Regions from separate parts of the Mesorhizobium sp. B2-5-11 genome, predicted to be linked through region 1. Evidence: predicted binding sites of a transcription regulator. Region 1 holds the regulator's gene; the other holds the start of a gene.
The links. The regulator PhoB, encoded in region 1, activates phosphate uptake and scavenging genes when phosphate is short. The targets are predictions, from matches to a motif close to TGTCATNNANCTGTCAT.
Positions count from the first base shown of each region.

Region 2: phnF (phosphonate metabolism transcriptional regulator PhnF) is a predicted target of PhoB. The motif match lies at 1,397-1,413, and genes of this name have one in related genera.

Region 1 is NZ_VFUK01000016.1:30,022-34,199, forward strand. Features, by position in the region: gene pstC (phosphate ABC transporter permease subunit PstC) at 1-138, shown strand, start outside; gene pstA (phosphate ABC transporter permease PstA) at 142-993, shown strand; gene pstB (phosphate ABC transporter ATP-binding protein PstB) at 990-1,793, shown strand; gene phoU (phosphate signaling complex protein PhoU) at 1,819-2,526, shown strand; gene phoB (phosphate regulon transcriptional regulator PhoB) at 2,546-3,235, shown strand; gene FJ490_RS29835 (ROK family protein) at 3,243-4,178, opposite strand, start outside.
Region 2 is NZ_VFUK01000008.1:55,660-59,837, forward strand. Features, by position in the region: gene FJ490_RS23245 (carbon-phosphorus lyase complex subunit PhnI) at 1-244, opposite strand, end outside; gene phnH (phosphonate C-P lyase system protein PhnH) at 247-858, opposite strand; gene phnG (phosphonate C-P lyase system protein PhnG) at 858-1,319, opposite strand; gene phnF (phosphonate metabolism transcriptional regulator PhnF) at 1,436-2,185, shown strand; gene FJ490_RS23265 (zinc-binding alcohol dehydrogenase family protein) at 2,306-3,325, opposite strand; gene FJ490_RS23270 (ABC transporter permease) at 3,387-4,178, opposite strand, start outside.

The DNA.
Region 1 (4,178 bases):
GAGTTCACCGAAGCCGACGGCGATCTCTATACGTCTTCGCTGGTGGCGCTCGGCCTGATCCTGTTCGTCATCACTTTCCTGATCCTTGCCCTTGCGCGCTACATGCTGCTGCGCATGGACAGCCGCACGGGAGCCTGACCGATGTCGACGGCCACATCGCTTCACAATCGACGCAAGCGCAGGAATGCCGTGATGATGACGCTATGCGTCGCGGCGGCGGGCATCGGCCTGGCCTGGCTGGCGCTGATCCTCGGCGCACTGCTCTATAAGGGCCTGTCGGGTGTTTCGCTCTCTGTGTTCACCGAAATGACACCGCCGCCCGGCGATGCCGGCGGCCTGCTCAATGCCATCTACGGCAGTATCATGATGACAGTCATCGCCGTCATCGTCGGCACGCCGATCGGTGTCCTCGCTGGGACCTACATGGCCGAATATGGCCGCTTCTCGCGCCTCACCACCGTCGTGCGCTTCATCAACGACATCCTGCTGTCGGCACCCTCGATCATCGTCGGCCTGTTCGTCTACGAGCTGCTGGTGCGGCCGATGGGACATTTCTCGGCGATTGCCGGTGCCGTCGCACTGGCCATCCTGGTCATCCCGGTCGTCGTTCGCACCACGGAGGACATGCTCAACCTGGTGCCGAACGCCCTGCGCGAGGCCGGCGCCGCGATCGGCGCGCCGCGCTGGGTGGTCATCCGCTCGGTCGCCTACCGTGCGGCGCTGTCGGGCATCGTCACCGGCATATTGCTGGCCATCGCCCGCATTTCCGGCGAGACGGCGCCGCTGCTCTTCACGGCACTCAACAACCAGTTCTGGTCGAGCAATCTCAACGCCCCAATGGCCAGCCTGCCCGTCACCATCTTCCAGTTCGCTCTCAGCCCCTACGAGGAATGGCAGCAGCTGGCGTGGACCGGCGCACTCATAATCACCCTTACGGTTCTCGGGCTGAGCATCTTCGCCCGCAGCCTTACCGGACGCAGAGAGGACAGATGAAACCGATGTTGTCCACCGAGTTGAATACGCCCGAAGTCGCGGTCGAGAAAGCCAAGATCGAGGTCAAGGGCCTCAATTTCTACTATGGCCAGTCGAAGGCGCTGAAGGATATCAGCCTGTCGCTGCCCGAGCGCAGCGTCACCGCCTTCATCGGGCCTTCGGGCTGCGGGAAGTCGACGCTGCTGCGCGTCTTCAACCGCATCTACGAGCTTTACCCGAGGCAGAGCGCCGAGGGCCAGGTGCTGCTCGACGGCCAGAATATCCTCGACCGCTCGCAGGATCTCAACCTGCTCAGGACCAAGATCGGCATGGTGTTCCAGAAGCCGACGCCGTTCCCGATGTCGATCTACGAGAACATCGCCTTCGGCGTCAGGCTCTATGAGAAGCTCAGCAAGGCGGAGATGGACGGCCGTGTCGAGCAGGCGCTGAAGCGCGCGGCACTGTGGAGCGAGGTCAAGGACAAGCTCAACGCCAGCGGCCTCAGCCTTTCGGGCGGCCAGCAGCAGCGCCTCTGCATCGCCCGCACGGTGGCGGTGAAGCCGGAGGTCATCCTGCTCGACGAGCCTGCCTCGGCGCTCGATCCGCTGTCGACCGCCAAGATCGAGGAGCTGATCGACGAGTTGCAGGCCGATTATACGATCGTCATCGTCACCCACAACATGCAGCAGGCGGCGCGCGTGTCGAAGCAGACCGCCTTCATGTATCTGGGCGAGCTGGTCGAGTTCGACCGCACCGAGAAGATCTTCACGTCGCCCCGCGAGAAGCGCACGCAGGACTATATCACCGGCCGCTTCGGCTGATCCCAGGCATACGAGGACCAAGATCATGGCCGAACACACAGTCGCAGCCTTTGACGAAGATCTCGGACAGATCAGCAGGCTGATCCGCGACATGGGCGATCTCGCCTCATCGATGGTCGGCGGCGCGACCAAGGCGCTCCTGAATTCCGACAACGCGCTCGCCCAGAGCGTCGTCTCCGACGACGCGATCATGGATGCGCGCCAGCGCGAACTCGACGACCGCGCCATCACCCTGATCGCCAAGCGGCAGCCCATGGCGGACGATCTGCGCCATGTCGTCGGCTCGATCCGCATGGCGGGCGATCTCGAACGCATCGGCGATCTCGCCAAGAACATCGCCAAGCGCGTCGGCACCGTCGGCCTTGCCGCCACGCCGCGCGACCTGTCGCACTCCATCGACGCCATGGCGCAGCTTGTGCTGATCCAGGTGCAAGGCGTGATCGAGGAGTATGCGGCGCGCGATGCCGCGGCACTTGCGAAGCTGCGCGCCGACGATGAACGCATCGACGTCAAATACACGTCGGTCTTCCGCGAGCTGCTGACCTACATGATGGAGGATCCGCGCAACATCACCGCCTGCACGCATCTTTTGTTCTGCGCCAAGAATCTCGAGCGCATCGGCGATCACGTGACCAACATTGCCGAAAATGCCTATTATGTGCTGACCGGCACGCAATTGCCCGCCAATCGCCCGAAGCAGGACGAGACGGCGATGTCGGCGCCAGCGGCTTGACGGCAGGGGTGACCAGTCGATGATCGCGCCACGCATCATGGTGGTGGAGGACGAGGAGCCGCTGGGTGTGCTGCTCCGTTACAATCTGGAATCGGAGGGTTATCAGGTAGAGGTGGTGACGCGCGGCGACGAAGCCGAGATCCGCTTGCAGGAGAATGTCCCTGACCTTCTTGTGCTCGACTGGATGGTGCCGGCGGTTTCCGGCATCGAGCTCTGCCGCCGTCTCCGGATGCGGCCCGAGACCGAGCGGCTGCCGATCATCATGCTGACGGCGCGCGGCGAGGAAAGCGACCGGGTGCGCGGTCTCTCCACCGGCGCCGACGACTATCTGGTCAAGCCGTTCTCAACGCCGGAATTCATGGCACGCGTCAAGGCGCTGCTGCGCCGCGCCAAGCCCGAAGTTCTGTCCAGCGTGCTCAAGGTTGGCGACATCGTGCTCGACCGTGAATCGCACCGGGTCTACCGCAAGAAAAGCGAGATCCGGCTCGGGCCGACCGAGTTCCGCCTGCTCGAATTCATGATGCGACATCCCGGCCGCGTGTTCTCGCGCAGCCAACTGCTCGACAATGTCTGGGGCGAAACGATCTATATCGACGAGCGCACCGTGGACGTGCATGTCGGCCGGCTGCGCAAGGCGGTCAACAATGGCCGCATGCCTGACGTGATCCGCACCATTCGGGGCGCGGGGTATGCGATTCGCGAAGACTAGGGATATGTCACGCAACGTTCTCGCCCACGCCTGATTTCGCCTGTGCCCCCGGCGCGAAAATCTCCTGGTCGACGAAGGTCAGCGCGCGCATGGCGCAGCCCTCGCGGATCAGTGGCAGTTCGTTCGGCTCGGTGTCGAAGGAAATCGATTTCGAGTGCTGGCCGCCGGCGGTCTGGGCAATGGCCTCGCGCAGAGCCGGCTCGATCAGGTCGAAGGCGGCGGCGCTGACGCCGACCATGGCGACCGGCGCCGGATCGATCAGCGCGAACAGGCTGCCAAGGCCGTAACCCAGCGCCTCGCCGGCCTTGCGGTAGGCTTCGCGCTCCGGCCCGTCCTTTTCGCGCGCCGAGGCCGCCAGGGTGCGCATGTCGGCGTCGCTGACGTCGACGGGCTCGGTGTCCTCGCCAAGCTGCCTCGCGTTGCGCCAGATGGCATAGTTGCCGGCATAGGCCTCGACGCAGCCGCGCCGCCCGCAGCGGCAGAGCGCCCCGCCGGGGCGATGGATCATGTGGCCGAACTCGCCTCCGGATGAATGGGTGCCGGTGAACAGTTCACCCTTCAGCACCAAGCCCATGCCGATGCCGTGCGACAAAAGGATGGCGATGAAGTCGTCGCGGTAGCGCTGGGGATCGCGCCAGCGCAGCGCCACCGCCATCATGTTGCAATCGTTCTCCATGGTGGCGGGAATGCCGAACTCGGCCTCCAGTATGTCGGCGAAGGCGATGTCGGTCTGCGGCGTGATCGGCGACCACAGCATGGTGCGCGCATCCGTGTCGGTGATGCCCTGGATCGCCAGCGCGATACGGGCGATGCTGCCGACGTCGAGGTCGGGATCCTCGAACCGCCGCCTGACGATGGCCACGCATTCGCCGATCAGCGCCTCGCGCGACAGGGTGAGCGTGTCCAGCCGGCGCTGCTCTTCAGATATCACCTGGCCGGCATA
Region 2 (4,178 bases), on a different contig from region 1:
GGTAGGCCCGCACCAGGAAGATCGCCTCGATCATGTCGCCGCGCGCCTGCACGATAGCGAGTGCGGCGAGTTCGCGATCGTAAAGCGAGCCTTCGCTCATCACCCGGTCGACGCCGAGCGCCAGCTGTTCGACGATCTGGTCGAGGCGCAGTGCCGGTACCGAGCGGTCACCGCGCCGACGGTCAGCGAGCAGGCTGTGGGCGTTGGCGATCGCGGCTTCGCCGCCTTTTACCGCAACATACATCGCTAGGCCTCCGTCGTCTTGATGCGTGTCGTACGCGGCAGGCAGGCGAGGCTGTCATGTGCCGCCAGGATGATGTCGACGCCGCGCGGAAAGCGGTTGATGTTCTGCTTCCACTGCTCGATGAAATGACGCGGCATGCGGGCCGGCGCGATCGTCGCCGTCTTCTCGATGCCAGGACCTTCGAGCAGCAGCGGCGTGCCTGACGTGAGATCGCCGACCTGCAGGATCAATGTTGTCGAGCGGTCGGGATAGTCCTGCGTGCCTTGCGAGAAACCGTCGAGTGCCATCATCTCGGCCGGCGAGGCCACAAAGGCGAAATGCGCGTCGGCCGGGGTGTTGGCCAGCGGCGCGCCGCTGTGAAAGCCGAGCCAGGACATGACCGCTGCCGAGGCGTGCAGGGCCGGGTCCAGCCAGAGCGGCGTGTCGTTGTCGCACAATGCCAGCGCAACCGCGCCCGATATCGCCGAAAGCGGCGCCGGCGGGCGGGCCAGGGCCGGCAAGGATTGCACGCTGCCCGGCCGCGCCATTGCGTCCATGACGGCGCGAAACACCGTCTGGGCGTTGAACACCGGATCGGCGAACCCGCCCTCGATCGATTGCGCTGCGATATCCATCAATCTTCTCCGCGAACCATGGTGAAGAAATCCACCTTTGTTGCCGCCGTTTCGGCGCGGCGCTTTTCTCGTGCCGTGGTCAAGGCAGCCCGCAGCGGCCCGAGAAGGCCCGTTTCGACCGTCTGTCGATGAGCGGGGTCCTGCCACAGCGCGTCCGCGATGGCCGCCAGCTTCGCCTTCTGCTTGTCGCGGCCGAGCGCATAGCAATGGCCGACCTGTCCGGACGTCAGGCGCACGGTGGCACGGGTCACGGTAGCCTCGCCGACATTGAACGGCGCGCCGCCGCCGCCGATGCGGCCGCGCATGGTAACCAGGCCGGTCTCGGGACCGCGCAGCAGTTCGGCCTCGGCAGGCAGGCCGGATTCGTTCCAGAGGCGAACGATGTCGTCGCCGCTGGACTGCGCCAGGGTTGCCATGGCCGCCTTGCGTTCGGCCTGGTCGCGCGCTTCCTGTCCTCGCATCAGCAACATCCTTGCTTCTAATTTGTCTATTGATATAGACAACCATACGAATTATATCCATTACCTAACGCGAGTCCATGACGGGTGCGTGACAGGGGCCGGCCAGGGGCGAAACCGTGAACGGAAAACACGTGGCTGACGGTATCGAGCGGCGCAGCGGCGTCTCGTTGTGGCGCCAGATCGCCGACCGAATCCTGCAATCGATCGCTGCCGGCGATTTTGCCGAGAATGCCGCGCTGCCGCCGGAGGTGGCGCTGGCCGAGCGCTATGGCGTCAACCGTCACACGGTGCGCAGCGCCATCGCGGCGCTCGTGCAAGACGGGGTACTGCGGGCCGAGCAGGGGCGCGGCACTTTCGTGCTGTCGCGCAAGCGGCTGTCCTATCCGATCGGCGCGCGCACGCGATTTTCAACCGGCTTGCAGGGCCAGGCGTCGGAGCGGCATATCGTGCTGCTGGCCTCATCGGTCGAGCCCGCCAGCCGGCGCGTCGCCGAAGCCCTGGGCGTTGCCAGGGGATCGGATGTGATTCGCCTGGAGACGCGCGGCGAGGCCGATGGGAAGCCGGTGTCGCGCGCTTCCGGCTGGTTCGACGCCAGGCGCTTCGCCGGCATCGATGTGGCCATGGCCGAGACCGGGTCGATCACCGCATCGCTCAAGCGTTTCGGCATAGACGATTATCTCAGGCAATCGACGGTGCTGTCGGCGCGTCACGCCGATGCTTCCGACCTTGCCGACCTCGATCTGCAGCCGGGCGGCATCGTGCTGGTCACGATGGCCGTCAACATGACGACGGACGGCCGGCCGATCCAATTCGCCGAGGCGCGCTTCCCGGCGGAGCGGGTGGAGCTGAAACTGTCGGCGCTGTAGGGCCTGTCGGCCTTATACTAACGCTGGTACCAGACCAGCTCGGTTGTCAGCGGCTTGGCGGTTTGGGGGTCGCCCTGCGCGGGGCGTGGTCAATACGGGCCGGGTTCACGATCTGCCAGCTTATGCCCCCACCTCGATCACGGCCTTGATCAGGCCGGATTTCTCATGCGCCCAGCGGGCGAGATCACGTGGCGTGTCGGCAAGCGTGGTGCGGTGGGTGACGAGCTTGGCCAGCGGCACGGCGCCATCGCGGATCGAAGCGGCGACGTGGTCAAAGTCGGCCCTCAAGGCATTGCGGCTGCCGACAAGCGTCATCTCGCGCTTGTGGAACTCGGGGTCGGAAAAGGCGATGTCGTCCTTCACGACGCTGACCAGCACCAATGTCCCGCCATGCGCGACATGAGCGAAGGCCGACTGCACCGAGCCGGTGTTCCCGGTGGCGTCGAAGACCACGTCGAAGCCTTCGCCTGATGTCGCTTCGCTGACCAGATCGGATGCCGCGCCGCGCGACCCGTCGAGGGTCTTGAAGCCGAGTTCATTGGCGGCGAAGCCGAGCCTTTCGCTGCTCATGTCGAGCAGCGTCACGTCGAGCCCGGCGATGCGGGCGAAGATGGCGGTGCCGAGCCCGATCGGTCCGGCGCCGATGACGAGCGTCCGTGCGCCGGGATCGGCACGCGAGCGCCGCACCGCATGGGCGCCGATGGCCAGGAACTCGACGGCCGCGGCATCGGCCAACGACAGGCCGTTGGCTGGATAGAGGTTTTGTTCCGGGATAAGGATCTGTTCGCACATGGCGCCGTCGCGATGCACGCCGAGCACTTCGATCCGGACACAGCAATTGGGTTTACCGTGCCGGCAGGCGATGCATTTGCCGCACGCCAGATAGGGATTGATGATGACCGGCTCGCCCGTGGCAAGACCAACGCCTTCGCCCGCCTCGACGATGGTCCCCGACACTTCATGGCCCATGATGCGGGGGTAGGCGAGGAAGGGATGCTTGCCCTCGAAGATGTGGTAGTCGGTGCCGCAGATGCCGACATGGCTGACCGCCACCAGCGCCCAGCCGGGAGGCGGCGAGCCAGCCGCGGGACGGTCTTCCACGACAAGGTCGCCGGGCGAACGGCAGACAACGGCTTTCATGCTTCAATCCAGTCGGTTCATGGAATCGTCGGCCGATTTTCGACCCGGCCGGCGATCGATTTTACTTGCCACCTCGGCGGCGCAGGCCGTCGAAGTAGACGATGACGATGATCAACATGCCGGTGATGACGCGCTGCCAGAACGTGTTGACGTTGAGCAGGTTGGCGCCGTTGTTGATGGTGGAGAGGATGAACGAGCCGATCAGCGGCCCGTGCACCGAACCGATAGCGCCGAACAACGACGTGCCGCCGATCACCGACGAGGCGATGGCTTGCAGCTCGTAGGTGTCGCCCTGCGTCGGATTGCCGATGCCGATGCGGGACGCGAGCAGCACGCCGACGAAAGCCGCGCACAGGCCGGACAGCACATAGGCCATGTAGATCGTGCGCGGCACGTTGACGCCGGAGAGGCGCGCGGCTTCCGCGTTCGAGCCGACGGAGAAGAGATAGCGTCCCCATCGCGTGTGGTGCAGGAAGACGTAGGAGGGCAGGGCAACCACGATTACCATCCAGAACAGATAGGGGATCCCCAGCAGCGAGCCGCGCGAAAACGCCTGGAACGCGTCGCTGTTGATCGATATCGAATTGCCATTGGTCATCAGGAGACCGATGCCGCGCAGCGAGGTCATGGTCGCCAGCGTGATGATGAAGGGCGGCAGGCCCATCCTGACGATGCCGAAACCGTGGAACAGGCCGATGGCGACCCCCACCAGCAGCGTCGCCAGAACCGCGATCCAGACCGGCCAGCCGGCATTGATCAGCAGCGCGACGATGACGGTGGCGAAGCCGACGATGGCGCCGACGGAAAGGTCGATGCCGCCGGTGATGATGACGAAGGTCTGGCCGACGGCCAG